One region of the Pseudomonas serboccidentalis genome, then DNA from elsewhere that is predicted to be linked to it. Evidence: predicted binding sites of a transcription regulator. Region 1 holds the regulator's gene; each other region holds the start of a gene.
The links. The regulator sigma-54, encoded in region 1, starts transcription at its own class of promoters, with help from an activator protein. The targets are predictions, from matches to a motif close to ANTGGCATNNANNTTGCTNT.
Positions count from the first base shown of each region.

Region 2: the regulator sigma-54 is predicted to act here: its motif matches at 3,825-3,844, upstream of glnK (P-II family nitrogen regulator).
Region 3: the regulator sigma-54 is predicted to act here: its motif matches at 6,625-6,644, upstream of NN484_RS19280 (flagellar basal body rod protein FlgF).

Region 1 is NZ_CP101655.1:219,172-229,772, forward strand. Features, by position in the region: gene yjgA (ribosome biogenesis factor YjgA) at 1-344, opposite strand, end outside; gene pmbA (metalloprotease PmbA) at 447-1,799, shown strand; gene NN484_RS00860 (FagA protein) at 2,015-2,410, shown strand; gene NN484_RS00865 (class II fumarate hydratase) at 2,403-3,791, shown strand; gene NN484_RS00870 (hypothetical protein) at 3,819-4,259, shown strand; gene NN484_RS00875 (superoxide dismutase) at 4,261-4,872, shown strand; gene NN484_RS00880 (ZIP family metal transporter) at 4,903-5,796, shown strand; gene NN484_RS00885 (HPr family phosphocarrier protein) at 5,906-6,181, opposite strand; gene rapZ (RNase adapter RapZ) at 6,197-7,054, opposite strand; gene ptsN (PTS IIA-like nitrogen regulatory protein PtsN) at 7,057-7,521, opposite strand; gene hpf (ribosome hibernation-promoting factor, HPF/YfiA family) at 7,534-7,842, opposite strand; gene NN484_RS00905 (RNA polymerase factor sigma-54) at 7,916-9,409, opposite strand; gene lptB (LPS export ABC transporter ATP-binding protein) at 9,687-10,412, opposite strand; gene lptA (lipopolysaccharide transport periplasmic protein LptA) at 10,412-10,601, opposite strand, start outside.
Region 2 is NZ_CP101655.1:1,248,180-1,258,780, reverse strand. Features, by position in the region: gene NN484_RS05805 (hypothetical protein) at 1-870, opposite strand, end outside; gene NN484_RS05800 (YifB family Mg chelatase-like AAA ATPase) at 1,231-2,724, opposite strand; gene NN484_RS05795 (accessory factor UbiK family protein) at 3,372-3,632, opposite strand; gene glnK (P-II family nitrogen regulator) at 4,046-4,384, shown strand; gene NN484_RS05785 (ammonium transporter) at 4,422-5,759, shown strand; gene NN484_RS05780 (secondary thiamine-phosphate synthase enzyme YjbQ) at 5,975-6,400, shown strand; gene sutA (transcriptional regulator SutA) at 6,502-6,828, shown strand; gene NN484_RS05770 (HAD family hydrolase) at 7,015-7,722, opposite strand; gene xerC (tyrosine recombinase XerC) at 7,719-8,618, opposite strand; gene NN484_RS05760 (DUF484 family protein) at 8,621-9,346, opposite strand; gene dapF (diaminopimelate epimerase) at 9,360-10,190, opposite strand; gene lysA (diaminopimelate decarboxylase) at 10,194-10,601, opposite strand, start outside.
Region 3 is NZ_CP101655.1:4,211,138-4,221,738, forward strand. Features, by position in the region: gene flgK (flagellar hook-associated protein FlgK) at 1-1,818, opposite strand, end outside; gene flgJ (flagellar assembly peptidoglycan hydrolase FlgJ) at 1,840-3,123, opposite strand; gene NN484_RS19265 (flagellar basal body P-ring protein FlgI) at 3,135-4,223, opposite strand; gene flgH (flagellar basal body L-ring protein FlgH) at 4,251-4,946, opposite strand; gene flgG (flagellar basal-body rod protein FlgG) at 4,999-5,784, opposite strand; gene NN484_RS19280 (flagellar basal body rod protein FlgF) at 5,830-6,570, opposite strand; gene NN484_RS19285 (sigma-54-dependent transcriptional regulator) at 6,842-8,404, opposite strand; gene phhA (phenylalanine 4-monooxygenase) at 8,778-9,569, shown strand; gene NN484_RS19295 (4a-hydroxytetrahydrobiopterin dehydratase) at 9,688-10,044, shown strand; gene NN484_RS19300 (amino acid aminotransferase) at 10,044-10,601, shown strand, end outside.

The DNA of each region.
Region 1 (10,601 bases):
GCGATCAGGCGGTCGCGCCAGCGTTCGAGATTATGGAAACGCTCGTTGTACTGACGGGTGGAGGCATCGAGTTGATCGAGCAGGACCAGAATCGCGTCAGTGTCCTGATCGCGCATCAGTTTGCCGATGAACTGCAGGTGCCGTTTACGCGCGATGTTCGCGGTGTGCTTGGGCGCATCGGCCAGAGCCCGGCGCAAAGCGTCGGTCAATGGCAGTTTTGCCTGCAAGTCGGGCTTGAGTGTTGTAAGGCGCTCGCCAAGGTCAACCAGAGCATGCAGCTCGCGTTTGACCTGAGATTTGCTTTTTTCTCCCGTATCGAGGGAGTCGTCGTAAGAATCAACCATGGTGGCAGTCCGCAAAGAAACGCCGCCATGATAACCAGTCGGGGGCCGCTTGTCCGGCCCGGTCGCTCGATGACCCCAGCCGAAAGCAGAATTTGAGTGGAGATGAGCATGAGTGCAGTTCAAAGCGTCGGCCCGCAGGCATTGCCGGCACTGCAGGAACAGGTCGAGCAGATCATCGCCGAAGCCAAGCGTCAGGGCGCCAGTGCCTGCGAAGTCGCGGTATCGCTGGAGCAGGGTTTGTCGACGTCGGTGCGCCAGCGTGAGGTCGAGACGGTCGAGTTCAACCGCGACCAGGGCTTTGGCATCACCCTGTACGTCGGCCAGCGCAAAGGCTCGGCCAGCACGTCCGCCACCGGGCCTGATGCGATTCGCGAAACGGTTGCCGCCGCACTGGCGATCGCCAAACACACCTCTGAAGACGAAGCCTCGGGCTTGGCCGATGCGGCGCTGATGGCCAAGGATCAACAGGATTTCGACCTGTTCCACGAATGGGACATCACCCCGGAGCAGGCCATCGAGAAGGCTTTGCTCTGTGAAGCGGCCGCGTTCGACGCCGATGCGCGGATCAAGAACGCCGACGGCACCACCCTCAGCACCCATCAGGGCTGCCGGGTGTACGGCAACAGTCACGGTTTCATCGGCGGTTACGCGTCGACCCGGCACAGCCTCAGTTGCGTGATGATCGCCGAGGCCGACGGCCAGATGCAGCGCGATTACTGGTATGACGTCAATCGCCAGGGCAGCCTGCTGGCCGATCCTGCGAGCATTGGCCAGCGTGCCGCGCAGCGGGCAGCGAGCCGTCTGGGTGCGCGTCCGGTGCCGACTTGCGAAGTGCCGGTGCTGTTTTCCGCCGAGTTGGCGGGCGGGTTGTTCGGCAGCTTTCTGTCGGCGGTGTCTGGCGGCAGTCTGTATCGCAAATCGTCGTTCCTGGAAGGCACGCTGGGGCAGAAGCTGTTTCCGGAATGGCTGACCATCGACGAGCGTCCGCACCTGATGCGCGCCATGGGCAGTGCGTCGTACGACGGTGATGGTCTGGCCACCTACGCCAAACCGTTCGTCGAGAAAGGCGAGTTGGTGTCGTACATCCTCGGCACGTACTCCGGGCGCAAACTCGGCATGCCGAGCACCGCCAACGCGGGTGGCGTGCACAACCTGTTCGTGACCCACGGCGATGAAGACCAGGCGGCACTGCTGCGGCGGATGGGGCGTGGCCTGTTGGTCACCGAATTGATGGGCCACGGTCTGAACATGGTCACCGGCGACTATTCGCGTGGTGCGGCGGGTTTCTGGGTCGAGAACGGCGAAATCCAGTTCGCGGTGCAGGAAGTGACCATCGCCGGCAACATGCGCGACATGTTCAAGCAGATCGTCGCAGTCGGTAACGATCTGGAGCTGCGCAGCAACATTCGTACAGGCTCGGTGTTGATCGAGCGGATGACGGTGGCGGGCAGCTAAGCCCCCAGTCCGTCACGCCAAAAGGCGCGCCATCCAGTCGGATGGCGCGCCTTTTTTATGTCCGCCCTGTAGGGGCTGCCGCAGGCTGCGATTGATTTTGCTTTTAAAGACAAGATCAAAAGATCGCAGCCTGCGGCAGCTCCTACAAAAGCACTCTTGTTTTGGTTCTCATTATCATCTAATAATAAATCTCATCTCCGCACGAGTCCCGGATCATGAGTTCTGCCTTGCACGAGCAGCCGTACCTCGAAAGCTGGCGCTGGATGAGTCGCCAGATCCGCTGCGCGATGGATCCTGACGAACCGCGCCTGATCGAACATTACCTGGCTGAAGGCCGTTATCTGGCCTGCTGCACGGCCACATCCCCCTGGACCATCGCTGAAACCTCCTTCTGTCTGCTGTTCGACACGGCCAGCGACATCGCCTTGCCGTGGCACTGGCGCAGCCTGTGTCTCGATCAAGCCTGGCGCCCGTTGCGTGACATGGAGCGCCTGTCGCTGTGCAACTGCCGGCTCCAGCGTTGGCAGCGCTACACCTGGCAACTGGCGACCTGCGAGTTGCTTCCCTCGATTCCTCTTATTGAATTAGTCCAAGGATTTACCGATGAGTAGTATCTACCATCAGACACGTATTGAGCGCGACAGCATGGGCGAACTGCAGGTGCCGATGGACGCTCTCTATGGCGCGCAGACCCAGCGTGCAGTGGATAACTTCCCGATCAGCGGCAAGCCGATGCCGACCCAATTCATTCGCGCGCTGATCCTCGCCAAAGCGGCCGCCGCACGGGCCAACGTCGAACTCAATCAGCTCAGTGCGGCGCAAGGCAAAGCCATCTGCGATGCCGCACAAAGTCTGCTCGAAGGCGACTTCATGCAGCATTTTCCGGTGGATATCTTCCAGACCGGCTCCGGCACCAGCTCGAACATGAACGCCAACGAAGTGATCGCGACCCTCGCCAGCCGTCTGCTCGACGAGCCGGTCAATCCGAACGATCACGTCAACTGCGGCCAGAGCAGCAACGACATCATCCCGACCACCATCCACGTCAGCGCCGCCCTGGCGTTGCACGAACAACTGCTGCCGGCGCTGTTGCACCTGGTGCAGGTGATCGAACAGAAAGCCGAGCAAGTGCACCACCACGTCAAAACCGGCCGCACGCACTTGATGGACGCGATGCCGGTGCGCATGAGCCAGGTGCTCAATGGCTGGGCGCAGCAGCTCAAGGCCAACATCGCTCACCTGCAGGATTTGCTGCCGAGCCTGCAATCGCTGGCGCAGGGCGGTACGGCGGTGGGGACCGGGATCAATGCGCACCCGGAATTCGCTGCACGTTTCAGTCGCCAACTGAGTCAGTTGACGAATGTGCAATTCACTCCGGGCAAGGACCTGTTTGCGCTGATCGGCTCGCAGGACACCGCCGTTGCTGTCTCCGGCCAGCTCAAAGCCACGGCCGTGTCGCTGATGAAAATCGCCAACGACCTGCGCTGGATGAACTCCGGCCCGCTCGCCGGTCTGGGTGAAATCGAACTCGAGGGCCTGCAACCGGGCTCGTCGATCATGCCGGGCAAGGTCAACCCGGTGATCCCGGAAGCCACCGCAATGGTAGCCGCCCAAGTGATCGGCAACGACTCGGTGATCACCATCGCCGGCCAGTCGGGCAACTTCGAGCTGAACGTGATGCTGCCGATCATCGCCCAGAACCTGCTGAGCAGCATCGAATTGCTGGCCAATGCCAGCCGTCTGCTCGGCGACAAGGCCATTGCCAGCTTCAAGGTCAACGAGTCGCGGATCAAGGAAGCGCTGGCGCGCAACCCGATTCTGGTCACCGCGCTCAATCCGATCATCGGCTACCAGAAAGCCGCCGACATCGCCAAGCAGGCCTACAAGCAAGGTCGTCCGGTGATCGACGTTGCACTGGAGCACACCGACCTGTCACGCAGCCAGCTGGAAGAGTTGCTCAATCCCGAGAAACTCACCGCCGGCGGCGTGTAACCCCCGCAACCGCTTTGGAGGTTCACCATGGAGCACTGGAAACGCACGATCGAACGGGCCAATCGCTGCTTCATGCTCGGCGAGCTGATCGATGCCCGCGAGGCTTACCTGCAAGCCCTGGCCCTGGCGCAAGTGCTGTTCGAACGCTGGGCCGATGCCGACGAAGCGGTGGCGGCCTGCGTCATCTCCCACCACAACCTGGCGGATCTGCATTTGCGTCTGAACCAGCCGGAGGAGAGCGCCGAGTACCTCTGCGCGATTCATCAGCGGCTGCTGCAGACCATGCAGGATGAGCGCCTGCGCCCGGCCCTGCGGGAAGCGGCGTTGCGCCAGAGCAGCAAGACCTATGTCGAGCTGCTGAATTTCATCAGCGAGCACGGCGAATATCCGCGCACCCAGCGCCTGCTGCACCCGGATACCGGCAATGCGCGCCGCGCGCCAGCCTCACATCACCATGGAGTCCACTGAAATGGCTTTTACCTTGCCTGCCTTGCCGTACGCCTATGACGCCCTGGAACCGCATATCGATGCGCAAACCATGGAAATCCATTACACCAAGCACCACCAGACCTACATCAATAACCTCAACGCGGCAGTCGAAGGCACCGAGTTTGCCGAGTGGCCGGTCGAGAAATTGGTCGCCAGCGTTCAGCAACTGCCGGAAAAACTCCGCGCGGCAGTGATCAACCAAGGCGGCGGACACGCCAACCATTCGCTGTTCTGGGAAGTCATGGTGCCCAACGGCGGCGGCAAGCCAGGCGGTGTGCTGGCCGAGGCGATTGATGAACAACTGGGCGGGCTCGACAGTTTCAAGGAAGCGTTCACCAAAGCCGCGCTGACCCGTTTCGGCAGCGGTTGGGCCTGGCTGAGCGTGACACCCGGCAAGCAGTTGGTGGTGGAGAGCAGCGGCAACCAGGACAGCCCGCTGATGAACGGCAATACGCCGATTCTCGGTCTGGACGTCTGGGAGCACGCCTACTACCTGCGTTATCAGAACCGTCGCCCGGAATACATCAGCGCGTTCTACAACGTGATCAACTGGCCTGAAGTCGCCGCGCGCTATCAGGCCGCACTGGTTTAAGTCATCTATAAAAACAATCCAAGGCTGACTATGGGCACTGAAACACTGGCGATCGGCGGTGGGCGTATGTTTCGTTACGCGGTGGGATCGCTGTTGCTGCTGGCGGGCATGACCCTGTTGGTCGCGCACGGACTGGAATGGCTGGACCTGCCGCCGAAGCTGTCGCGGGCCTTGCAAGGTGGCGCGATCTGCGCCCTCGGTACGGCGCTCGGGGCGGTGCCGGTGCTGGTGATTCGGCGCATGCCGCAAATGCTCAGCGATACCCTGCTGGGGTTCGGTGCCGGGGTGATGCTGGCCGCGACGGCGTTCTCGCTGATCGTGCCCGGCATCGCTGCCGCCGAAAGTCTGGGCCTGACTCCCTGGGCCGCCAGCAGTCTGATCTGTTTCGGCATCATGCTCGGTGCGTTCGGCTTGTACCTGGTGGATCTGCGGCTGTCCGGCGCCTCACCGGAAATGCTCGTTGGCACTCTTGAGCACCCGGTTATTGCGCCACGGATCTGGCTGTTCGTCTTCGCGATCATTGCCCACAACATTCCCGAAGGCATGGCGGTCGGCGTGTCGGCCGGCGGCGGCATGCCCGACGCGGACAGTCTGGCGATGGGCATTGCCTTGCAGGACGTGCCGGAGGGGCTGGTGATTGCACTGGTGCTGGCCGGGGCGGGGATGTCGCGGGTCAAGGCATTCTTGATCGGTGCGGCGTCAGGTCTGGTGGAACCGGTGTTCGCGCTGCTGTGTGCGTGGCTGGTCAGTCTGGCAGAGTTGTTATTGCCGTTGGGACTGGCGCTGGCGGCGGGGGCTATGCTGCTGGTGGTGACACATGAGGTGATCCCCGAGTCGCGACGTAATGGTCATGACAAGCTGGCCAGTCTTGGCTTGCTGATCGGGTTCTGTCTGATGATGGTGATGGATACAGCATTGGGTTGAAGCAGATCAAAAGATCGTCCGAACGCGGGCCGAACCTTCGGCAGCTCCTACAGGGAACGCATTCCAATGTAGGAGCTGCCGAAGGCTGCGATCTTTTGATGTTGACCTGTCAACCGCCTTCATCAAAATAGTTGTTGATCAACGCCACCAGCGCGTTCAGCGCTTCCTGTTCTTGATGGCCTTCGGTACTCAGATAGATCTTCGTGCCCTTGCCGGCGGCGAGCATCATCATCGCCATGATGCTTTTGCCATCGACCGTGGTCTCCGGCGTGCGACCCACTCTGATCGTGCAATCCGGATACTGGCCCGCCACGCCAACGAACTTGGCCGACGCCCGGGCATGCAGACCCAGTTTATTGATGATTTCGATTTCCAGAGCAGGCATCGCGGTGTGAATCCTTTAAGTGAGGTCGCGGTGGCGAACCTGGACGTTCTTCAGGGTTTTCTGCAGGGCCTGACCCAGGCGTTCGGTCAGGTAAACGGAGCGGTGATGCCCGCCGGTGCAGCCAATGGCAATGGTGACATAGGCGCGGTTGCTCGCGGCGAAGCGCGGCAGCCATTTATTCAGATAGCCGAAGATATCCTGATACATCTCTTCGACTTCCGGTTGCGCCGCCAGATACTCGGCGACCGGTGCATCGAGACCTGATTGCGCGCGAAGTTCCGGCTTCCAGTACGGGTTGGGCAGGCAGCGTACGTCGAACACCAGGTCCGCATCCACCGGCATGCCACGCTTGAAGCCGAACGACTCGACCAGAAAGGCAGTGCCTGGCTCTGGCTGGTTCAGCAGGCGCAGCTTGATGGTGTCGCGCAACTGGTACAGGTTCAGATTGGTGGTGTTGACCTTGAGGTCGGCCAGGTCGGCGATCGGGCCGAGCAGGGCTGTCTCGTCCTGAATGGCTTCGGCCAGCGAGCGATTGGCGGTGCTCAAAGGATGGCGCCGACGGGTTTCCGAGAAGCGCTTGAGCAGGGTTTCCTCATCGGCATCCAGATAGACCACATCGCACTGGATGTGGCGGCTACGGACTTCTTCCAGCAGCTCGGGGAAGCGCGACAGGTGACTTGGCAGGTTGCGGGCATCGATCGAGACGGCCACCAGCGGCTGGGCCAGCTCGGTGTGAATCAGGGCGCGTTCGGCCAGTTCCGGCAGCAGGCCGGCCGGCAGATTGTCAATGCAGTAGTAACCGTTGTCCTCAAGGACATTCAATGCGGTGCTTTTACCCGACCCAGAGCGGCCGCTGACGATGATCAAACGCATGATTAGTGACCGTTTTGCTCGCTCAGGACGACCTGATACAAGGCTTCGTTGCTCGGTGCGCTGCGCAGTTTTTCGCGCACGTCCTTGCGATCGAGCATGCTGGCGATCTGGCGCAGTAATTCGAGGTGGGCATCGGTAGCCGCTTCCGGGACCAGCAGGACAAACAGCAGGTCAACCGGTGCGCCGTCGATGGCATCGAAATCGATGGGGGCATCAAGGTGCATCAACGCGCTGATAGGCGCTTCGCAGCCTTTGAGGCGACAGTGGGGAATGGCGATGCCGTTGCCGAAACCGGTGGAGCCGAGTTTCTCACGGGCGATCAGCGCATCGAAGACATCCTGCATGGCCAGATCCGGCACTTCTTTATGGATGAGGTTGGCAATCTGTTCGAGGGCTTTCTTTTTACTGCCGCCCGGCACGTTCACCAGGGAACGGCCGGGGGTCAGGATACTTTCAAGTCGGATCATGGGTTGGGGGTGTTAACGACCGGTTGCGCCCTGGAGGAGGCTCTGGGTCTTTTCCTTATGCTTTTTGAGTTGGCGATCCAGCTTGTCGGTCAATGAGTCGATCGCAGCATACATGTCGGTATCTTCTGCGTTGGCGACCACTTCGCTGCCGGGAATATGCAAGGTGGCTTCGATTTTCTGCTTCAGCTTTTCGACGCACATCGTGACTTGCACGTTGGTGATCTTGTCGAAATGGCGCTCCAATCGTTCGAGTTTCTCGTTGATGTAGGTGCGCAGAGGTTCGGTCACTTCCAGTTGGTGTCCACTGATGTTGACTTGCATACAGCTTCTCCTTCGTTGCCAGTGCATAAAGCGGCAGGCCGGATAGCCTGCCACTGGAACGCTGTAACGTGGCTTACATCAACCGCTTGCGTTCGCTCGAAGGCGCGATCCCGAGGGATTCGCGGTACTTGGCGACGGTGCGGCGAGCCACCTGAATGCCTTGTGCCTCCAGTAAACCAGCGATCTTGCTGTCACTCAACGGCTTTTTCTGATTTTCCGCTGCAACCAGTTTTTTGATGATCGCGCGGATCGCCGTGGACGAGCATTCGCCGCCTTCGGAGGTGCTGACGTGGCTGGAGAAAAAGTATTTCAGTTCATAAATACCGCGTGGGGTATGCATGAATTTCTGGGTCGTGACCCGGGAAATCGTCGATTCATGCATGCCGACCGCTTCGGCGATGTCGTGCAGGACCAACGGTTTCATCGCTTCGTCACCGTACTCCAGGAAGCCGCGTTGGTGCTCGACGATCTGTGTGGCGACTTTCATCAGGGTTTCATTGCGGCTTTGCAGGCTCTTGATGAACCAGCGCGCCTCCTGCAACTGATTGCGCATGAAGGTGTTGTCGGCGCTGGTGTCGGCACGACGCACGAACCCGGCGTACTGGGCGTTGACCCGCAGGCGGGGCACCGATTCCTGGTTCAGCTCGACCAGCCAGCGTTCGTTGTCCTTGCGCACGATGACGTCGGGCACCACGTACTCGGCTTCGCTCGATTCGATCTGCGAACCCGGGCGCGGATTGAGGCTCTGCACCAGTTCGATGACCTGGCGCAGTTCATCTTCCTTGAGCTTCATGCGCCGCATCAGTTGGCTGTAGTCGCGGCTGCCAAGCAGATCGATGTAATCGCTGACCAGACGCTTGGCTTCGTTCAGCCACGGGGTCTTGGCCGGCAGCTGACGCAATTGCAGCAGCAGGCACTCACCGAGGTTGCGCGCGCCGATACCGGCCGGTTCGAACTGCTGGATGCGGTGAAGGACGGCTTCGATCTCGTCCAGCTCGATATCGAGCTCCGGATCAAAGGCGTCGAGAATTTCTTCGAGGGTTTCGTCGAGGTAGCCCTGATTGTTGATGCAGTCGATCAGGGTCACGGCGATCAGGCGATCGGTGTCGGACATCGGCGCCAGGTTCAATTGCCACAACAGATGGCTTTGCAGGCTTTCCCCGGCAGAGGTGCGGGTGGTGAAATCCCACTCGTCGTCATCGCTGCTGGGCAGGCTGCTCGCGCTGGTCTGGTAAACGTCTTCCCAGGCGGTATCGACGGGCAATTCGTTAGGGATGCGCTCGTTCCATTCGCCGTCCTCCAGGTTGTCCACCGTCGGGGCGGTTTCCTGATAGGAGGGTTCCTGAATCTCGGTGTTGGTTTTTTGTTCGGCGTTGTCGGCCAAAGGATCGGAGTTGTCGAAGTCGTCGCCTTCTTCCTGGCGTTCGAGCATCGGGTTGGATTCCAGGGCCTCCTGGATTTCCTGTTGCAGGTCCAGGGTGGACAATTGGAGCAGGCGGATGGCCTGTTGCAGCTGCGGTGTCATCGTCAGCTGCTGGCCCATTCTCAAGACTAGCGATGGTTTCATGGCAGGGGCTAAACACCTTATTCGCCGGCGCGCATGCGCCATCCACTACAGGGCGCCGGAGCGCCAAACTTAAGCAAATTATATGCCTGAAACTGTCGTGTTTGCCTAGAGCGCTGTAACAATAAAAGCGTATAAAACTTTGTTGACGCATCGCATCGAAGCGCGGTGAACATCTTTGAAGCGTCGTATCTGCCCAGAGCGCTGTAACAATAAAAGCGTATAAAAAATCAGCTTCAACGTTACAGCGCCCGGACGGCTGGCCGAATGCGCTCGCGCTTTAGAGGCGGAACTCGTGGCCCAGGTACACTTCCTTGACCAGGTCGTTGGCCAGGATGGTCTCGGCGTCGCCTTCGGCGATCAGTTGACCGTCGTTGACGATGTACGCGGTTTCGCAGATATCCAGGGTCTCGCGGACGTTGTGGTCGGTGATTAGTACGCCGATGCCCTTGGCCTTGAGGTGGTGGATGATCTGCTTGATGTCGCCGACGGAGATCGGGTCGACACCGGCGAACGGTTCGTCGAGCAGGATGAACTTCGGTGCGGTAGCCAGGGCGCGGGCGATTTCCACGCGGCGGCGTTCACCACCGGACAGGCTCATGCCCAGGTTGTCGCGGATGTGGCTGATGTGGAATTCCTGCAGCAGGCTTTCCAGCTCTTTGCGGCGACCGGCCTTGTCGAGTTCCGTGCGGGTCTCGAGGATGGCCATGATGTTGTCGGCCACCGACAGTTTGCGGAAGATCGACGCTTCTTGCGGCAGATAGCCGATACCGGCCTTGGCGCGGCCGTGCATCGGCTGGTGGCTGACGTCCAGATCATCGATCAGCACGCGGCCCTGATCGGCCTGCACCAGGCCGACGATCATGTAGAAGCAGGTGGTCTTGCCGGCACCGTTCGGGCCGAGCAGGCCGACGATCTGGCCGCTGTCGATCGACAGGCTGACGTCACGCACGACCTGGCGGCTTTTATAGGCCTTGGCCAGGTGCTGGGCTTTCAGAGTCGCCATTACTGGGCCTTCTCGTCGGTTTTCTTCTTCGGCTGGATCACCATGTCGATGCGTGGACGCGCCTCGGTGACCTTGTTGCCGGTAGCGCGGCCTGCGCTGGCCAGTTTTCTCACCGTGTCATAGACGATTTTCTCGCCCTGAGTGGTGTTGTTGTCCTTGTCGACAACCTTGGCCTTGTCGATCAGTACG
Region 2 (10,601 bases), 1.0 Mb from region 1:
CGGCAGCTTGCAGGTGTTGAGCATGAACGACACACCACCGGTGGATGCGTCGGTGATGACCGTGTCGCATTGTGTGTAGAAAACCGTGCTGCTGGTTCCTGCCTTGTCGATGGTTATCCAGTCATAGGCAGACAGTTCTTCGCACAACGCTTTCACGGTCGGATGGGAAAGTTCGGCCATGTACGGACGCAAGATGAAGGTTGCGTGGGGAATTTGCGATTTGACTGCATTGATGACGGTCTGCAGGTTTTCATACAGTGTTGCCCCGTTCGGGCAGATACCCAGTTGGGTCGGCAGAAGCCCTACGACATAGTCGTCCGAAGTTTTTTTCGATGGCGGTGATGATTCGAAGATACCGGGAATCTTGACGGGCAGCGTAGCCACGGGACTGGTGTTGCGCATGTCCGAACGCAAGGCCAGTCCATCGATCAACATTGTTTTCAGGGCCTTTCTGTCGCGACGGTATGCCTGCAGTCCGGCGGTAATCAAATCAAAGCCCGACCTGGATGAAGAGATGATTGCATCCCAGTAAGAGGTCAGCTCAGCGTAGTAATACTTGTCTTTGGCCGGCATCCCGACATTGCCGTGACTGATGAAGATGCCAAAATTTGAATGGTCCAGCAGACGTCCGGCATAGGCGTCATTTGAAATGACAACCTGCGATTTCAGGCTTGCAATGAAGTCATTGCCAATCTGCTTTACCGGGAAATCGAGGACGGCTTCGACTTCCTCTCTGCTTAAGCCGGTACGATCAGTATTAAGTACGACACAATTATACTTTTGTCGAAGCGAGTTGAGCGCTGGAATCAGATACTCGAGATATGTTTTGCCACCATCCGCCACGTTGCTGAGCAAGTAAACATTTTTCATGATGAAGTTGTGCTTTTAAAGTTTGTTGAATAAGGCCGATGTCAAACAACGTAATAACGCTGACAAGGGCTTTTGTAGTTGTCTGGATTTAAATTAACAACCAGACACACGCACACAAGCCAGGTTTGGCTTGAATCATGATGGCACGGGTTGATTGAACGACTTTGCCCGGTGAGCAATAGAAATCTTGTCCATGATGTCCCGCCTCCATTTCCGCGTTGAAAAATGCTCTATGTCTTGACGATAGACGGATAACGAGTAAAAAAGAGCGTCGCCGTTATATCACATCTCGGCCAATGGCCATCAGTGCTTGGATGTTTATTTTTCGGGGCAGTCCGTTTGCGAGTTGCGCTGTCATTTTCATTGTGTTGCCGGCCGATATTGCAACGCCTCTGCCAGATGCTCGCGCCTGATCTCTTTTTCCTGTCCCAGATCGGCCAACGTCCGGGCGACCTTTAGAAGTCGATGCGCCGAGCGTAGCGACAAGGTCAGTCGTTCACAGGCTGACTCCAGCCATTTCTCATCGACTGTGGATAACCTGCAGTGCCGTTTCAGCCCCGGCAGATCGAGAAACGCATTGGCACAACCCTGACGTTTTTGCTGGCGCTCCCGGGTCTCGGCTACCAACGCGGCCGCACTGGCGCTGTCTTCTCCTGGCTTTACCGCAGGGTTCAGCGCTGTTGCCTCCCGCGCTACCGTCAGGTGTAAGTCGATCCGGTCCAATAGGGGCCCCGACAACTTGTTGCGATAACGCTGCACCATGTCCGGCGTACACGAACACTTGCCACTCGGTTCGCCGAGATATCCACAGGGGCACGGATTCATTGCCGCCACCAACTGAAACCGTGCTGGAAATCGCACCCGATCCTTGGCCCGGGCGATCACGATATGTCCGGACTCCAGAGGCTCGCGCAGAACCTCAAGCACCTTGCGATCGAACTCCGGCAGCTCATCGAGAAACAGCACGCCATGGTGGGCCAGGGTGATCTCGCCGGGTTGCGGTTTCGAGCTGCCACCGACCAGCGCCGGCCCCGATGCCGAGTGATGCGGCTGGCGAAACGGACGTTGCGGCCAATGGGTCAGCGGCACGCCACTGGCGACCGATTGAATCGCCGCCACTTCCAGCGCTTCGCATTCGGACAGCGGCGGCAGCAGCCCCGGCAAACGACTCGCCAACAAGGTCTTGCCGGTTCCCGGTGGCCCACTGAACAACAGGTTGTGCGCGCCCGCCGCCGCAATCAACAGCGCCCGTTTCGCAGCCATCTGCCCCTGCACTTCATTGAGGTCGGGATATGGTTTAGTGGCGTGGATCAGCCCGTCCGACACATAAGGCTCGACCGGCGTATGCCCGTTGAAGTGCGCCACCGCTTCCAGCAGATGATCCACCGCAAACACCTTCAAACCCGAGGCCAGACACGCCTCTTCGGCATTCGCCCGCGGCACCACCAGTGCCCGTCCGGCCTTGCGCGCCGCCAGTGCCGCCGGCAACACGCCACGCACCGGTCGCACCGCGCCGGACAACGCCAGCTCACCGAGGCATTCCACATCGTCCAGCGTCAGACACGGCACCTGCACACTCGCCGACAGAATTCCCAAGGCGATCGCCAGATCAAACCGCCCGCCATCCTTGGGCAAGTCCGCCGGCGCCAGATTCAAGGTAATCCGCCGCGCCGGAAACTGCAGCCCGGAATTGATGATCGCGCTGCGCACCCGGTCCTTGCTTTCTTTCACCGCCGCTTCGGGCAGGCCGACCATGGTCAGCGACGGCAGACCGTTGGCCAGATGGACTTCTACGGTGACAGCGGGAGCCTCTACGCCGATTTGGGCGCGGCTGTGGACGATGGAGAGGGACATGGTCGTTCCTTGAGCTGAATCGGGGGCCGCTTCCTGCGGGTTTTTGAAGGGTAGTTGAGCCGGGTTTCATTGCTGGAATAGAGGTTTACAAGACATATCAAGACCCGCTGGGGTGTCACTGCGTACCTGAGTTGGAGCGTTGACTCTTGACGGATCCTCGCGTTCGAGGACTGCAACTGCGCATTCGTCGGGACTGGGCACCAGCAGAAGCTCCCCCGCATTTTTGGCAGCAGAGAAAGCTGTTTTCTCTGAAGTAGTGACGACGGGCTAGCCTGTCGGATTCTGAACCCAAGGCCGTAAAGCCGGGAGCTAAAGAATCGCTGCGACTACTCCTCAAAAAATACTTAAAAGGCGTCCATCGGACGCCTTTTTTATTTCTGATTGGAGGGTGCTCGTGGTATCTGCCCCACCAATGTGCCATGTGCGCGTTTTTTGCGGGTACCCAGTCACCACAATGTCGTGCGCCTTAAGCTGTCCAGGTCGCCAAACCCGGTGCTGAACATTCAGCATCGGGTGAGCTTGGGAGCCGGGGCTTTTCGACGTAATCGGACGGTGGTGCTGCAAGTTGTAGGACGTTGCCGAGAGGATTGAGGGGCTGGATATCAAAAGATCGCAGCCTTCGGCAGCTCCTACAGGGAGTTGCGGGGTTATTCAGCGGGCGGTGTCAGCTTGGCTTCCATTTCGGCGACTTTGGCTTCGAGGCTCTCGAGGCGGGCGCGGGTGCGGGCCAGGACGACCATCTGACTATCAAACTCTTCACGGCTCACCAGATCGAGTTTGCTGAAGGCACTCTGCAGCAGCATCTTGAACTGGCTTTCGATTTCGGCTTTCGGCAGCGGGGTGTCGCCGCTGAACAGGCGGGAAGCGGTGCCGCTCAGGGCGTCGAGGAAGTCTTTGGGGGCGAGCATGGAATGTGTCCTGTAAACAGTGGCGGGCAGTGTATCACGCAGTGTCTATAGTCATTGACGCAGGCACGGATGCACGCTTTTCGCGCAGGCGGACGGACGGCAGCGCACCGTTGTTGTGCGTAACCGTCGGGCCTTTTCCGCGCAAGCGCCTGAAACAGCGGCCAAGAGATTGAAATCAGAGGAATTTGGCGAGATGGCAAGCTTTCTGCTTAGTCGGTAGTGACCCATGCACTGATGCAGTCGCTGTGACGAATGCAGTGCGGCAGGCGGAGCGGGGAGTTTCGTCAGCAGCGGTTAGCTGGCGTCAGTCGGGCAGGTAAGGCCGACGATGCGTTACAAAGCCAGGCACTGCGCTTAGACTTGAGTCGGGTTTGTTTTCCTGGGGCAAGTCCACCAATTCGGGAGAGAGTTTCATGAAGCTAGTCACTGCCATCATCAAGCCGTTCAAGTTGGACGACGTGCGCGAGTCGCTGTCCGAAATCGGCGTGCAGGGCATTACCGTTACTGAAGTCAAAGGCTTCGGCCGGCAGAAGGGTCACACCGAGCTGTATCGCGGCGCGGAATATGTGGTCGATTTTCTGCCCAAGGTGAAAATCGACGTGGCCATCGACGACAAGGATCTGGATCGGGTTATCGAGGCGATAACCAAGGCTGCCAACACCGGCAAGATCGGTGACGGCAAGATCTTCGTGGTCAATCTGGAACAGGCGATTCGCATCCGTACCGGCGAAACCGATACCGACGCGATCTAAGCGCCGCCACAAACCCAACGCCCCAGGAGAAAACAATATGACTCTGCGTAAATTCGCAGGGCTAGGAGCCCTGTTGTCCATCGTAATGCCCAGCCTTGCCATGGCGGCAGACGAAGTGGCGGCCCCAGTCCTCAATTCCGGCGACACTGCCTGGATGCTCACCTCGACAGCCCTCGTGCTGTTCATGACCATCCCGGGTCTGGCGCTGTTCTACGGCGGCATGGTTCGCTCGAAAAACATTCTTTCCGTGATGATGCAGTGCTTCGCCATTACCGGTCTGATCAGCATCCTGTGGGTCATTTATGGCTACAGCATTGCGTTCGACACTACCGGCATGGAGCAGGGCGTCGTCAATTTCAACTCGTTCTTCGGCGGCATGGGCAAGGCATTTCTGGCCGGTGTCACTCCGGCAAGCCTGACCGGTCCGGCGGCGTTGTTCCCTGAGGCGGTGTTCGTCACCTTCCAGATGACCTTCGCGATCATCACCCCGGCGCTGATCGTCGGTGCGTTCGCTGAGCGGATGAAGTTCTCCGCGATGCTGGTCTTCATGGGCGTGTGGTTCACCCTCGTCTATGCACCGATCGCGCACATGGTCTGGTCCGGTAACGGCGGTCTGCTGTGGGACTGGGGCGTACTCGACTTCGCCGGCGGCACCGTGGTGCACATCAACGCCGGTATCGCCGGTCTGGTAGCGTGCCTGGTGCTGGGCAAGCGCAAAGGCTTCCCGACCACCCCAATGGCTCCGCACAACCTCGGCTACACCCTGATGGGCGCAGCGATGCTGTGGGTTGGCTGGTTCGGCTTCAACGCCGGTTCCGCCGCAGCCGCCAACGGCACTGCCGGCATGGCGATGCTGGTCACCCAGATCGCGACCGCTGCGGCAGCCCTGGGCTGGATGTTTGCCGAGTGGATCACTCACGGCAAGCCAAGCGCGCTGGGCATTGCCTCGGGCGTGGTTGCCGGTCTGGTGGCGATCACTCCGGCTGCTGGCACCGTAGGCCCGATGGGCGCGCTGGTGATCGGTCTGGCGGCGGGCGTGGTGTGCTTCTTCTGCGCCACCACCCTGAAACGCAAACTCGGTTATGACGACTCCCTGGACGCGTTCGGCGTGCACGGTATCGGCGGTATCCTCGGCGCGATTCTCACCGGTGTTTTCGCTGCACCGTCGCTGGGTGGTTTCGGCACCGTGACCGACATTGCCGCGCAAGTATGGATTCAGTGCAAAGGCGTCGGCTTCACGGTGATCTACACCGCGATCGTCACCTTCATCATCCTCAAGGTCCTGGATGCCGTGATGGGTCTGCGTGTGACCGAGGAAGAAGAATCGGTTGGCCTGGATCTGGCACAACACAACGAACGCGGCTACAACCTGTAAGTACGCGCAGCAAAAAACTTGCCCGGCTTGCCGGGCATTTTTTTGTCTGGAATTTGTCATTGAAGGGAAGGCTGAAAGGATTTTTCGTACGGCTATGGTCGTGTTTGCGACGGGCGTTTTTCTGCGGCCAATGGCTTACATCATTGCAGGAATATTAGGGCCTTTGTTTTTTCCCAGAGCGCGCTAGAATGCGCCCCGAACGTGCGGAGAACTGTATGTGGCAACAGACTCTGATAACCCTGCGGGCACGGCCCCGGGGCTTTCATCTGGTAACGGACGAGTTACTCGCCGGCCTGCCTGAACTCAAGGCGTGCCGGGTCGGTCTGTTGCATTTGTGGCTGCAGCATACCTCGGCGTCGTTGACCATCAACGAGAACGCCGATCCGGCGGTCCGTCGCGACTTCGAACGATTTTTCAATCGTCTGATCCCACAAGGAACAGACGGCTATGAGCATAACGACGAAGGCCTGGACGACCTCCCGGCGCACTTCAAGGCCAGCGTGCTTGGCTGCCAGATCAGTCTGCCGGTTTCGGCAGGTCGCCTGGCACTGGGAACCTGGCAAGGTGTTTATCTGGGCGAGCACCGTGATCATGGCGGTGCCCGTAAAGTCCTCGCCACCTTGCACGGTGAAGGGGCGTAAACCGTTGGTCACCAGCGGTTACCGATTTTTTCCGGCGACTTTCGACAGTCGCCAAAGCTGGTCTATAACTAATCTGCTTTTCGCAAGTCATGAGGTAGAACATGAGCGACGATGATCTGGAAAACGACGACCTCGAAGTAGGCGACGAAGACGAGGCCGAGGAAGGCCTGGAAGCAGCAGCGGAAGACGTTGCTGACGACGATGGCGGTGACGATACGCCGGCCCCGGCTGCCAAAGGCAAAGCCAAGGCTGCGGTGTCGGTAGACGAATTGCCGAGCATCGAAGCCAAGAACAAGGAGCGCGACGCCCTGGCCAAGGCCATGGAAGAGTTCCTTGCGCGCGGCGGCAAGGTGCAGGAAGTGGAGGCCAACGTGGTCGCCGATCCGCCCAAGAAGCCGGACAACAAGTACGGCAGCCGCCCTATCTGAGGCGTGCCACTTGCTTGCTGAAAAAGCCCGCCGTCGCTGCGGGCTTTTTCATGCATGGAATAAACATTCGGGTGCACGCGATCCCCTGTAGGCCTTCGCCTGCTCGCGATAGCGGAGTGTCAGATACATCTATGTTGACTGATACACCGCTATCGCGAGCAGGCGAAGGCCTACAAGGGAACGGTGTTAGTTGGAGGTGGCATTCCAGCGCGCCAGCACTGCCGGCAGATCGGTCAGGCTGCGGATCTCGGCATCCGGCTGACGCTCGGCTTCCCAGGCCTTGCCCGCCGGGTTGAACCAGATCGCGCGCATGCCCGCCTGCTGTGCCCCGGCGATGTCATCGCCCGGATGATCACCAATGTGCACTGCCACGTCAGCGCTCACGCCACCGCGCTGCAGGGCCTCGTGGAACAGCCGCGCATCCGGTTTGGCGATGCCGATATCCTCGGCGCATAACGCAAACTTGAAATAATCCGCCAGCCCCAGCCGGCGCACGTCGGCGTTGCCATTGGTGACCACGCCGAGGGCGTAGTGGTTGGCGAGGATTTCCAGGGTCGGTTCGACCTCGGGAAATACCGTGATCTGATGCCGTGCATGCAGGAATACTTCAAAGCTCTTGTCGGCCATATCCGAGGCTTCGCCGTGGGCGTACCCGGCTTCTTCCAGCGCATGGAACAGTACGCGCCGGCGCAACGCGCTGATGCGGTGCTTGAGCCCCGGCTCGCTGGCCAGTACGCGCTCGCGAATCGCCCACAGATGCTCCACCGGCACCGCGCCCAGGTTCGGTGCGTGTTCGCTCAGCCATTCGCGCAATACCGCTTCGGCACCGACGATCACCGGGGCGGTGTCCCACAGGGTGTCGTCGAGGTCGAAGGTGATCAACTGGATGTTCATGAATCATCGCCTTTGCTGCGTTTGGCCCGTGGATGGGCGCTGTCGTAGACCGCCGCCAGGTGCTGGAAGTCCAGGTGGGTGTAGATCTGCGTGGTCTTGATGTCCGAGTGGCCGAGCAGTTCCTGCACCGCGCGCAGGTCCTGCGAGGATTCCAGCAAGTGGCTGGCGAAGGAGTGCCGCAGCATGTGTGGGTGCAGGTTCTGCCCCAGCTCGCGCTCGCCGGCCAGTTTGACCCGGACCTGAATCGCCCGTGGGCCGAGGCGTCGACCTTGCTGGCTGACAAACACGGCGTCGTCCGCCGGGTTGGTCATGGCCCGCAATGGCAGCCACTGTTCCAGTGCTTCACGGGCTTTTTTGCCGACTGGCAGCAGGCGGGTCTTGCTGCCCTTGCCGAGCACCTGGACCATGCCGTCGGCCAGATCGAGTTGATCGAGGTTGAGCCCGGTCAGTTCGGACAGGCGCAGGCCGGAGGAATAGAACAGCTCAAGAATCGCCTGATCACGCCGTGCCAGAAAGTCGTCCTCGACCGCACCTTCAAGCAGTTGCAGTGCGCGGTCGGTGTCGAGGGTTTTCGGCAGGCGACGTTCGCCCTTCGGCGGGGCCAGCCCGGTGGCCGGATCGTGGTCGCACAGGCCTTCGCGATTGAGGTAGTGATAGAGTCCGCGCACCGCCGAGAGCAATCGGGCGAGGCTGCGCGAAGACTGGCCCTGTGCATGCAGGCGGGCGATCAGGCTGCGCAGGCGCTGGATGTCCAGCGCGGCCCAACTGCCGATGTTCTGTTTGACGCACCAGCCGAGGACTTTATCGAGGTCGCGGCGGTAGGCCGACAGGGTGTGCGGCGACACCTGTCGCTCACTGCGCAGGTGTTCGCAGTAAGCGTCCAGTTGCCGTTCCATGCTCAGCGTACCGAGCGCAGGGAGCTGTTGACCCGTGGCAGCACGCGGCCCATGACTTCGGCGATGTAGCTCAGGAACAGCGTGCCGACCGAGCTCTTGTAGTGCTGCGGATCGCGGCTGGCGATCGCCAGAATGCCGTGGATGCCTTGATGGCTGACGGCGACCACGGCGGTGGAGCCGATCTGCTTGCGCTGCTCTTCGCCGAACAGGAAGTCCAGCTCATGTTCACGCAGGGTGCCGCTGACGCTTTTGCCTTCGGTGAGCAGGCCGCCGATCGCGGTTTGTGCATCGGCGTGAGTCACCCAGCGGCCGACCGGGGCCGGGTTGTCGCCGAGCAGGATCAGGCTGACAAAAGGCACCTGGAAGTCCTGGCGCAGGCTGTCTTCGACGCTGATCACCACGTCTTCGAGGCTGGCAGCGTCCATCAGGGACAGGATCAGGCGGCGGGTCTTGTCGAACAGGCGATCGTTGTCGCGGGCCACGTCCATCAACTGCGAGAGGCGGTGGCGCATCTCGATGTTACGGTCGCGCAGGATGGTCATCTGCCGTTCGACCAGCGACACGGTGTCACCGCGTCGGTGGGGAATGCGCATGGCGGGCAGCAGTTCTTCGTGCTCGACGAAAAAGTCCGGATGAGCCTCCAGGTACGCGGCAACCGCTGCCGCCTCCAGGCTCTCGGACGCTGATTCGTCGGACTGTCGGGCGGGTACCTGAGGCTTATCGGTCATGGCTTCTGCTCACTCAAAGACGCACTTGTCCTTCGTATACACGCACTGCCGGACCGGTCATCAGCACCGGTTGGCCAGGGCCTGCCCATTCAATGGACAGACGCCCGCCGGGCAGGTCGATCAACAGCGGCGAATCCATCCACCCCTGACTGATTGCCGCGACAGCCGCAGCGCAGGCGCCGGTGCCGCAGGCCTGGGTTTCCCCGGCTCCGCGTTCCCAGACGCGCAATTGCGCGCGGTTGCGGTCGATGACCTGGATGAAACCGACATTGACCCGCGCCGGGAAGCGCGGATGGTGTTCGATTTTCGGCCCCAGTTCATGCACCGGTGCGTTGTTGATGTCCTGCACGCGCAGCACCGCATGGGGGTTGCCCATCGACACGGCGGCCAGTTCGACCGTCGTGCCGTCGACTTCCAGCTGATAGCTGGAGGCTTGCGCTGGCGCTTCGAACGGAATGTCCGCCGGCACCAGGCGCGGCGCGCCCATGTTGACGCCGATCTGGCCGTCGTTACGCACGTCCAGCTCGATGATGCCGCCCTTGGTCTCGACGCGAATCTTGCGCTTGGCGGTCAGGCGCTTGTCGAGCACGAAGCGGGCGAAGCAGCGCGCACCGTTGCCGCACTGTTCCACTTCCGAGCCATCGGAGTTGAAGATCCGGTAACGGAAATCCACGTCCGGGTTGCTCGGCGCTTCGACGATCAGCAACTGGTCGAAACCGATACCGGTGTGCCGGTCGCCCCATTGCTTGGCGTGCTTGGGCTGAATATGCGCGTGCTGGCTGACCAGGTCGAGAACCATGAAGTCATTGCCCAGGCCGTGCATTTTGGTAAAACGCAGCAGCATGGGTTACTCCGGCAGCAGGCTTTCGCCGGCAAACAGCTCGGCCACGGTTTCGCGGCGACGCACTTCAAAAACCTGATCACCGTCTACCAACACTTCAGCGGCACGGCCACGGGTGTTGTAGTTGGAACTCATGACGAAGCCGTAGGCACCCGCCGAATGCACGGCCAGCAGGTCGCCTTCTTCCAGCGCCAGTTCACGGTCCTTGGCAAGGAAGTCACCGGTTTCGCAGATCGGGCCGACCACGTCGTATTGACGCGCGGCGGTGTCACGCGGTTTGACTGCGGTGACGTCCATCCAGGCCTGATACAAGGCCGGGCGGATCAAATCGTTCATCGCCGCATCGACGATGGCGAAATCCTTGTGTTCAGTGTGCTTGAGGTACTCAACCTGGGTCAGCAGTACGCCGGCGTT
Region 3 (10,601 bases), 2.0 Mb from region 1:
GTAGGCGTCGGTCAGGCTGATGCCCTTGCTGCCGGTGCCGGTGTCCACGGTCTGCTTGGTCTGCAGGCCAACCAGTGCCTGTGCGTTGCGGTTGTCCGAAGACGCCGCGCCGGTCAGGTTGATCGTGAAGGTTTCGCCAGACTTTGGCGTCGCACCCACAGTGGTCTGCACGGTGAAGGTCTTCTGTACGTTCGGCGTGACGCTGGTATCCATCACCGGAGCGCCGGTGGAGTCGACCATGCCGACCTTGAGGTTCAAGGTGTTGGCCTGCCCCGGCACGATGGTGCCCGAGCCGATGGTGTTGCCCTTGGCGTCGACCATGTTGTACGACTGACTGCCGCTGGCGACCGCCCCGAACACCAGTTTGACCGGCGTCGAATATTTGAGCGCATTCTGCAGCTCGGCCTGAGACGCCGGGTTGTAGATGTTGATCGAGTCGGTCAGCGTCGGCTGCGTGTAGGTGCCGGAATTGTTGGCACTGGCGACGCCCGTCAACGGTGCTGCCGCCGCGACTTTCTTCGGGTCGGTCAGTACGGTCTGAATGGCGGTTGCCGCGTTACGGGTCGGGGTCACCTTGAAGGTGTCGCCAGCGCTCAGTGCGCCGCCGTTGAGGGCCAGGGTGAAGCCGTCGATCACCGGCGGTGGCGTGGTCGTGGTGCTGAACGACCCCATATCGGTGCCATCGGAACGCTTGACCGAATAGTTGGTGGCGCTGGTGAAAGTGACCTGATAATCGCTGGTGGTCAGCTTGCCGGTGTCCTTGATGGTGACATCGAGGTTGCCCGAGCCTGCACTGTTGCCCGCCTGCGCGATGCTGCGCTGGCTGATCAGCGCTGCACTGTTGATGTTGTTGAAGATCGCCGCGCCGAAGTCACCGTTCTTGTCGATGCCCTGGGCTTGCTGGCTGTTGACCTGATCGGCCACCACCAGCGCAACACGCCCCAGCTCATTGAGCGCAGGATCGAGCACTTCTTTGCGATAGGTCAGCAGGCCACCGATTTCGCCACCGCTCATGGCCGACGTGATGTCGATGACGCTTGAGCCGCGGTCCATCTGAATGGCCACGCGCGACGGGTCGTCTTTGCTCGGGACGGTGCTCAGGGTGTTGGTGGTGTTGCCGATCACCAGCGGCTGGCCGGTGCCGATATACACGTCAAAACTGGTACCACGCTCGACGACTTGCGCACCGGTCAGCTCGGAAAGCTGACGCACGGCTTCGTTACGGCTGTCGAGCAGATCGTTCGGCTGGCCACCGCTGGTGGAAATCTCGCCGATCTTCTGATTGAGATTGGCAATCGAAGTGGCCAGCTTGTTGACCTGGGACGTCATGTCGCCCAGGTTGCCGTTGATCGTGGTGTTCTGATCGTTCAGCTGTTTGGCCAGGGCATTGAAACGGCTGGTCAGTGCCTGCGCACCGGTCAGCACCGACTGACGGGACGTGTCGTCGGTCGCCGACGTTGCCACACCTTGCATTGAGGTGAAGAACTTCTGCAGCACGCCGGTCAGACCGGTATTGGTATCGGACAGCGAGGCGTCCAGCGCAGTCGCCTGGCCACCGTATGCAGCCGCTTCGCTGTTGAGCGAGGTGGCGGTGTGCAGTTGGTTTTCGAGGTAGGAGTTGTAGACCCGGCGCACGTCGGCCAGGGTGGTACCAGTACCGATGAAAACATTGCCGAACTGCTGCGAGGCCTTGGTGCCCTGCACGGTTTGCTGGCGTGAATAACCGGCGGTGTCGACGTTGGCAATGTTGTTACCTGTCGTCGCCAGAGAGGAAGAACTCGCGGCCAACCCCGACATACCGATATTGAGCAAACTCATGATTCAAACCTTACCGTGTGTTTATAGAGGCGTCGTTGTAACGCCGGCCGCAGCGTAGTTTTCGAAACTGTTCATCTGCTTGGCAATCTGCGAAATCTTGGTCGCGTAGTTCGGGTCGGTTGCGTAACCGGCCTTCTGCAACTCGCGTACAAACTGTTCTGGGTTATCGGCCGACTTCACAACATCTTGATAGCGATTGTTGGTCTGCAGCAAAGTCACCAGATCGTGGAAACTGTCTTTATACGAGGCATAGGAACGGAACTGCGCCGTCTCCTTGACCATCTGCCCGTTGCGGAATTCGCTGGTGATCGCCCGAGCCGAATCGCCGGTCCAGTTGCTGCTGGCCTTGATGCCGAACAGGTTGTGGCTGCTGCTGCCATCCTGGGCGCGCATGACCGATTTGCCCCAGCCGGTTTCCAGCGCGGCTTGCGCCACCAGATAACGCGGATCGACGCCAATGCGCGCGGCGGCCTCTTTGGCCATCGGCAGCATGGTGTTGACGAATTCGTCGGCGGAGCTGAAGGCGCGCTTGGCCGGTGCCAGCGGAATCTGCGCCATCGCCCGGCCGTAGATCTGCATCTGCCCGCCGGACGCTTTCGCGTCTTCGGCACGACTCAGCCAGTCGCCGTTGTACAGCGGGCCAGCGCCAGTGGCAGCAGTGGTCGCAGCACGTTGTGGCAAGGCATTGGCAGCGGTCGGCGTGGCCGACGGCACCAGACCGGCGAGCAGACGATCAGCCAGTTTCGGCGGCAGCGCCAGACGACGCTTGTTGATCATCTCCATGTCGTTGGTGTGCGCCAGCTGTGTGTTCGGCGCATGCAGCGAACGCGAGGCCCACAATGGACGCTCGCCATTGAGCCGCGACAGCGGTCCGGTGCCCGTGGTGCCGGCAGCGATCGGCGTCTGCACCGCAGCGGCTTTCGCCGCCTCTTGCTTGGCGGCGGATGCGGCCGCAGCCTCACCCGGGGCCATTGGCTTGTTCTTCGACATCTGCTTCATCAGCACGTCGGCCAGGCCAATACCCCCGCCCTCGCGGGACAGCGACACCGCCAGTTGCTGGTCGTACATTTCCTGATACTGCTTGGCCGCCGGGGTGTTCATCGGGTTGTCTTTACCCAATGCCTCGGTGGCCGAGCGCATCGACTTGAGCATTTCGCCCAGGAACAGCGATTCGAATTCCTGCGCCACCTTGCGCATGTTCGCATCGCTATTCTTGTCACCGACCTTGAGCTGGTTCAGACGATTGAGGTCGGAGTACGAACCCGAATCGCCCGTGCCCACCAGACTGCCTTTGCGCATATCCATGGTCGCCGTCCTCAGATCACGATCAGGTCGGCTTGCAACGCGCCGGCCTGCTTCAGTGCTTCGAGAATGGCCATCAGGTCACCCGGTGCCGCGCCGACCTGGTTCACCGCCCGCACGATCTCGTCGAGGGTGGTGCCCGGGCCGAACTTGAACATCGGCTTGGCTTCCTGCTCGGCATTCACACGCGAACGCGGCACGACCGCGGTCTGGCCGTTGGACAATGGCCCCGGCTGGCTGACGATCGGGTCTTCAGTGATGGTCACGGTCAGGCTGCCGTGGGTCACGGCGGCGGGCGAGACTTTCACGTTCTGGCCGATGACGATGGTGCCGGTGCGCGAGTTGATGATGACTTTTGCCACCGCCTGGCCCGGGTCGACTTCGAGGTTTTCCAGGATCGACAGATAGTCGACGCGCTGGCTCGGATCGAGCGGCGCAGTCACACGGATCGAGCCGCCGTCGATGGCCTGCGCCACGCCAGGGCCGAGCATGTCGTTGATCTTGTCGACGATGCGCTTGGCGGTGGTGAAGTCGGAACGGTTGAGGTTCAGCGTCAGGCTGTTGCCCTGGTTGAAACCGCTCGGCACCGAACGCTCGACCGACGCACCGCCCGGGATACGACCGGCCGACGGAACGTTGACGGTGATCTTCGAACCGTCGCGCCCTTCGGCATCGAAACCACCGACCACCAGGTTGCCCTGAGCGATGGCGTAGACGTTGCCGTCGATCCCCTTGAGCGGGGTCAGCAACAGGGTGCCGCCGCGCAGGCTCTTGGAGTTACCGATCGAAGACACGGTGATGTCGACCTGCTGACCCGGCTTGGCGAACGCCGGCAGATCGGCACTCACCGACACCGCCGCGACGTTTTTCAACTGCACGTTGCCCGATCCCGGCGGCACCTTGATGCCGAACTGCGAGAGCATGTTGTTGAAGGTCTGCAGGGTGAACGGAGTTTGCGTCGTCTGGTCGCCGGTGCCGTTAAGCCCGACCACCAGGCCGTAACCGATCAACTGGTTGGAACGCACGCCGGAAATGCTGGCGATATCTTTCAGCCGCTCGGCGTGAGCACCAAAGGCAACGGACATCATGGCCGCTGCCAGCATGAAGCTTTTCAGATTCAACGTAGCCACCTAGAAAGGGAACAGCGGGCTGAGGAAGAAACGGTCGAACCAGCCTGGCTGACTCGCATCGGCAAACGAACCGGTGCCCGAGTAGGTGATGCGCGCATCGGCGACACGGGTCGACGACACGGTGTTGTCGGTCGCGATGTCATCGGCACGCACCAGACCTGCGATCCGCACCAGCTCGTCGCCGGTGTTGAGGGTCATCCACTTCTCGCCGCGCACGGCGATGATGCCGTTGGGCAACACGTCGGCCACGGTCACGGTGATCGAGCCGGTCAGGGTGTTGCCCTGCGCGGCCTTGCTGTCGCCCTTGGTCGCACGGTCGCCGCTGTAGCCGACGTCCAGGCTCAGATCGTTACCGCCCAACGGGTTGTTGGTGGTACCGCTGCCGCCGAACAGCGACGTCAGGCCGATGCCGGTCTTGCTGTTCTTGGCCACTTGCGAGTTGGCGTTCTTGCTCGCCTGCGTCTTCTCGTTCAGGGTGATGGTGATGATGTCACCGACCCGGAACGCCTTGCGGTCGCTGTACAGGTTCTGCTCGAAGCCGGCCTGATAGATCGAGCCGTTGTTGGCCGCAGCCGGCAATGGCGTGCGCGGCAACACCGGGGCGTAGTAAGGGTCATTGGGCTTGGGCGTCGGTGCGACGCAGCCCGCGAGCGAGACGACCCCACCCAATGCCAGAACAGATACGAAGCGTTTCATGACCCTACCTCACGGTGTTGCTGGCGACCTCATGGCCGCCCCATAGACTTGATTACAGATTCTGCGTTACGAACGAGAGCATCTGGTCGGCGGTGGAGATCACCTTGGAGTTCATCTCGTAGGCGCGCTGAGTGGTGATCATGTTGACCATCTCTTCAACGGTGCTGACGTTGGAACCTTCCAGGGTGTTCTGCAGCGTGGTACCGAAACCATTCAGGCCCGGGGTGCCGATTTGCGGCGCGCCGGAAGCAGCGGTTTCCAGGAACAGGTTGTTGCCCACCGCTTGCAGACCGGCCGGGTTGATGAAGTCGGCGGTTTGCAGGTTACCGATCACCTGAGCGGCCGGGTTGCCTGGCACAGTGATCGACACGGTGCCGTCGGTGCCGACGGTGAAGCTCTGCGCGTTGTTCGGAATGACGATGGCCGGCTCCAGGGCGAAACCGCTGGCGTTGACGATCTGGCCATTGGAATCGAGGTGGAAGGTGCCGTCACGGGTGTAGGACGTGGTGCCGTCCGGCTGCAGGATCTGGAAGAAACCGCGACCGTCGATGGCCATGTCCAGCGGCTGCTCGGTGGTTTGCAGGCTGCCGGCGGTGAAGTTTTTCTGCGTGCCGACGATGCGCACACCGGTACCCAGTTGCAGACCCGACGGCAGTTCGCTGTCCTGGGTCGACTGGGCGCCTGGCTGACGCTTGATCTGATAGAGCAGGTCCTGGAACTCGGCACGGTCACGTTTGAAACCCGTGGTCGAGACGTTCGCCAGGTTGTTGGAAATGGTGGTCAGGTTGGTGTCCTGGGCGGACAGACCGGTTTTGGCAACCCATAGAGCCGGAAGCATTCGATTCTCCTCGTGCGCCTGTTTTACGGCGCGACGTTCTGATAATTAGCTGATCTGCAAGACCCGAGCCATGGCCTGGTCGTCGTCTTTGGCGGTGTTCATCATCTTGACGTGCAACTCGAACTGCTTGGCCAGGGCCAGCACCGACGTCATTTCTTCCACGGCATTGACGTTGCTCGACTCAAGGAAACCCGACACCAGTTTGACGTTGGCATCGGCCGGCGCAGGCTGGCCGTCCTTGGTGTAGATCGAGCCGTCGAGGCCTTTGTTGAGGTTCTTGATGTCCGGGTTGACCAGTTTGATCCGGTCGACTTCCGCCATGACGCGCGGGCCTTCGCCCATCGCACGAATACTGATGGTGCCGTCTTCACCGACTTCGACCTGCTGCTCGGGCGGCACGGCGATCGGACCGCCATTGCCGAGTACCGGCATGCCGTTGCCGGCGCGCAGTACGCCGAGGGCGTCGATGTTGAGGCTGCCGGTGCGCACGTAGCTTTCGCCACCGTTAGGGTTCTGCACGGCAATAAAGCCGTTGCCGGTCACGGCCACGTCGAGGTCGCGACCAGTCTGCACCAGGGAACCTGCGGTGAAGTCGGTGGCGGGCCGTTCGCTCATGGCAAACGCACGCGCCGGAAAGCTGTCACCGAACACCGGCATCGAACGCGCCTGCTCCAGGTCGCGCTGAAAACCATTGGTGGAGATGTTCGCCAGGTTGTTGGCATGCGCCTTTTGCGCCAGTGCGTTCTGACTGGCGCCGGTCATTGCCACATAAAGGTACTTGTCCACACTCTTTCCTCTGCATGCCGGACGTTTGCCGCCCACCGCTGTACTGCTGAGCCATAAGCAATTTGCAGACCAACTTTTTTCTGGCGGCTTGCGGCCCGGTAAACAAAGGACTTGGGGGCAAGTGAGGGGATTTTTGAAATGTATCGAAGTCGAAAAACCGGCGGTGTAATGCCGCTTGGCGGCAAAGGATCAAAAGATCGCAGCCTTCGGCAGCTCCTACATTGAAATGCCTGCTCCTGCAGGCGCTGCCGAAGGCTGCGATCTTTTGAACTTAAGCTTCCGTGTCTTTACCGACTTCGTACTCACGCAGCTTATTGGCAATCGTCGTATGCGAAACCCCCAGCCGTTTGCCCAGTTGCCGACTGCTCGGGTGCTCGGAATACAGCCGCTCCAGCACCGCTTTCTCGAAGCGTCCGACGATCTCGTCCAGCCCGCCCTCCAGCGAGAAATCGCCAAGCGGCTGACGCACGCCATAGTCCGGCAAGCGAATATGCTCGGCCTTGACCGTGCCGCCGTCACACAGGGAAACCGCCTGAAACAGCACGTTCTCCAACTGCCGCACGTTGCCCGGCCAGTGATAGTGACTGAGACGCTCCATCGCCGCCGGCGCCAGTTTCGGCAGCGAACAACCGATCTGGCGGCTGGCTTGATCGAGGAAGTGTTCGACCAGTGGCGTCAAACCGTCGAGGCATTCGCGCAGCGGCGGGATGTGCAGCGACAGCACGTTCAAGCGGTGATACAAGTCCTGACGAAACTCACCGCGGGCGCACAGTTCGGACAAGTCGACCTGGGTCGCGCAGATCACCCGCACATCCAGATACACCTCTTCGTCGCTGCCCACCCGGCGGAAGCAACCGTCCTGCAGAAAGCGCAGCAACTTCACCTGCAAGCGCGGGCTCATTTCCCCTACACCGTCGAGGAACAGCGTGCCGCCCGCCGTCAGCTCCAGCAGGCCAAGTTTGCCTTCGGCCCGCGCGCCTTCGAACGCGCCGGGGCCGTAGCCGAACAGCTCGGTCTCGGCCATCGACTCCGGCAGCCCTGCGCAGTTGAGCGCCATCAACGGCGACTGCCCACGCGGACTGGCGAGGTGGCAGGCGCGCGCCAGCAACTCTTTGCCGGTGCCGGTTTCACCTTCGATCAACAGCGGTGCATCCAGCGGCGCCATGCGCCGTGCTTCGCGCACCACCGCCGCCATGACTTTCGAACTCTGGAAGATGCTGTCGAAGCCGCGCAGTTCCTGTTTGCGCACGTTATAGATGCGCTCGCCGACGCGATCGGCGCGGTGCAAGGTCAGTACCGCACCGGCCATGGCTTCGCTGTCGTCATGCTCCGATTGCAACGGCGCGATGTCGGCGAGAAAGATGTCACCCTTGACCTTGACGCGCATGCCGTTGATCCGCGACTTGTTGGCGCGCACCAGCTCCGGCAGGTCGAAATCCTCGGCATAGCGTGACAGCGGAATCCCCGGTACCTCGTCCACCCGAACGCCAAGCAACTGCGCGGCAGCACGGTTGGCGGCGACGATCGAGCCACCCATGTCGATCGACAGCACCGGGAATTCCAGCGCGCCGAGCAACGCGTTCAACTCCATGTGCCGGCGCTCGCTGGGCATCAGCCCGACGCGCTTGACGCCAAACACCCCGGCAATCGCCTCGAACTTCGGCCGCAGCGCCTGGAACTGAATGTTGATCAGGTTGGGGCAGTGCAGGTAGATCGCATTGCCATGCTCGCCACCGACCTCGCCACGCGCGACGTTGATCCCGTACTCCACCAGCAGGTTGAGGATGTCGCGCAGGATGCCGATGCGGTTCTGACAGTGGACTTTGATACGCATATAAAAGGCCTGAGAAAACGATGATTAACCTGTAGGAGCGAGCCTGCTCGCGATGAGGCCAGGCCAGTCAGCGCCTTCATTGACTGATACGCCGCCATCGCGAGCAGGCTCACTCCTACAGGGGTTAGCGCCACGAATTTTCTGTCGAGGCGCGCAGATAGTTGTCAAGATTATGTGACAGCAACACGCCTTTTCAAACCTGCAAATCACCGCAAACGCGAGATACCGGCCAAAGCGTAACGATTTTTTTACGAAATCCGGCGATTTTTCCTACAAGCAACGCCATCAACCTGCTGCATCCCGCCCCGCTCTCGGGTAATTCTGAAGCCATCGCTGGACATAACAAGAACGAATTCCCTAGCAGGAGAGCAGTATGAAGCAGACGCAATACGTGGCCCGCGAGCCCGATGCGCAAGGTTTTATCGACTACCCCGCCGAAGAACACGCGGTGTGGAACACGCTCATCACCCGCCAGTTGAAAGTGATCGAGGGTCGGGCGTGCCAGGAATACCTGGACGGTATCGAAAAACTCGGTCTGCCCCACGACCGCATCCCGCAACTGGGCGAGATCAACAAGGTGCTCGGTGAGACCACCGGTTGGCAGGTTGCCCGTGTCCCGGCGCTGATCCCCTTCCAGACCTTCTTCGAATTGCTCGCCAGCAAACAGTTTCCGGTGGCCACGTTCATTCGTACCCGCGAAGAACTGGACTACCTGCAAGAGCCGGACATTTTCCACGAGATCTTCGGTCACTGCCCGCTGCTGACCAACCCATGGTTCGCCGAATTCACCCACACCTACGGCAAGCTCGGCCTACAGGCCACCAAAGAGGAGCGCGTGTACCTGGCGCGCCTGTACTGGATGACCATCGAGTTTGGCCTGGTCGATACCCCGCAAGGCCAACGCATCTACGGTGGCGGCATCCTGTCCTCGCCGAAGGAAACCGTTTATTCGCTGTCGGAAGAGCCCGAGCATCAGGCCTTCGATCCGCTGGAAGCCATGCGCACGCCGTATCGCATCGACATCCTGCAGCCGTTGTACTTTGTCCTGCCAAACCTCAAGCGCCTGTTCGATCTCGCTCACGAAGACATCATGGGCATGGTCAAGCAAGGCATGCAGCTGGGGTTGCACGCTCCGAAGTTTCCGCCAAAACCGAAAGCCGCGTGATCCGCGACTTTTGCTGACAATTGAGTCTGTCAGTCGCCGTCACTTTGGTTTAGCGTGACGGCATTGACGGCCCAAACGCTTTAATAAAAAAAACACCCTCGATTTCAGGAATCACACCATGTCCACTTTGAACCAAGCCCACTGCGAAGCCTGCCGTGCCGATGCGCCACAAGTCAGCGACGAAGAACTGCCGATCCTGATCAAGCAGATCCCCGACTGGAACATCGAAGTGCGCGACAGCATCATGCAACTGGAGAAAGTCTTCCTGTTCAAGAACTTCAAGCATGCGCTGGCGTTCACCAACGCCGTCGGTGAAATCTCCGAGGCCGAAGGTCACCACCCGGGCCTGCTGACCGAGTGGGGCAAAGTCACCGTGACCTGGTGGAGCCACTCGATCAAGGGCCTGCACCGCAACGACTTCATCATGGCCGCGCGCACTGACGAAGTGGCCAAGACTGCAGAAGGACGCAAGTAATGCACTTCGACGCCATCGGCCGGGTACCCGGCGACCCGATCCTCGGTTTGATGGAGGCCTATGCGCAGGACAGTAACCCGCGCAAGTTCGACCTCGGCGTTGGCGTCTACAAGGATGCCCAGGGCCTGACACCGATCCCCGAGGCGGTGAAAATCGCTGAGGCGCGACTGGTCGAGAGCCAGGACACCAAGACCTACATCGGTGGTCACGGCAACCCGCTGTTCGGCAAGGTCATCAATGAGCTGGTGCTTGGCGCCGACTCGAAGCTGATCGCCGAGCAGCGTGCCGGCGCCACCCAGACCCCGGGGGGTACCGGTGCCCTGCGGCTGGCCGCTGATTTCATCGCCCAATGCCTGCCGGGCAAAGGCGTGTGGCTGAGCAACCCGACCTGGCCGATCCACGAAACGATTTTCGCTGCGGCCGGGGTCAAGGTCAGTCACTACCCGTACGTGGGCAGCGACAACCGCCTCGACGTCGACGCCATGCTCGCGGTGCTCAACGACGTGCCGAAAGGCGATGTGGTGTTGCTGCATGCGTGCTGCCACAACCCGACCGGT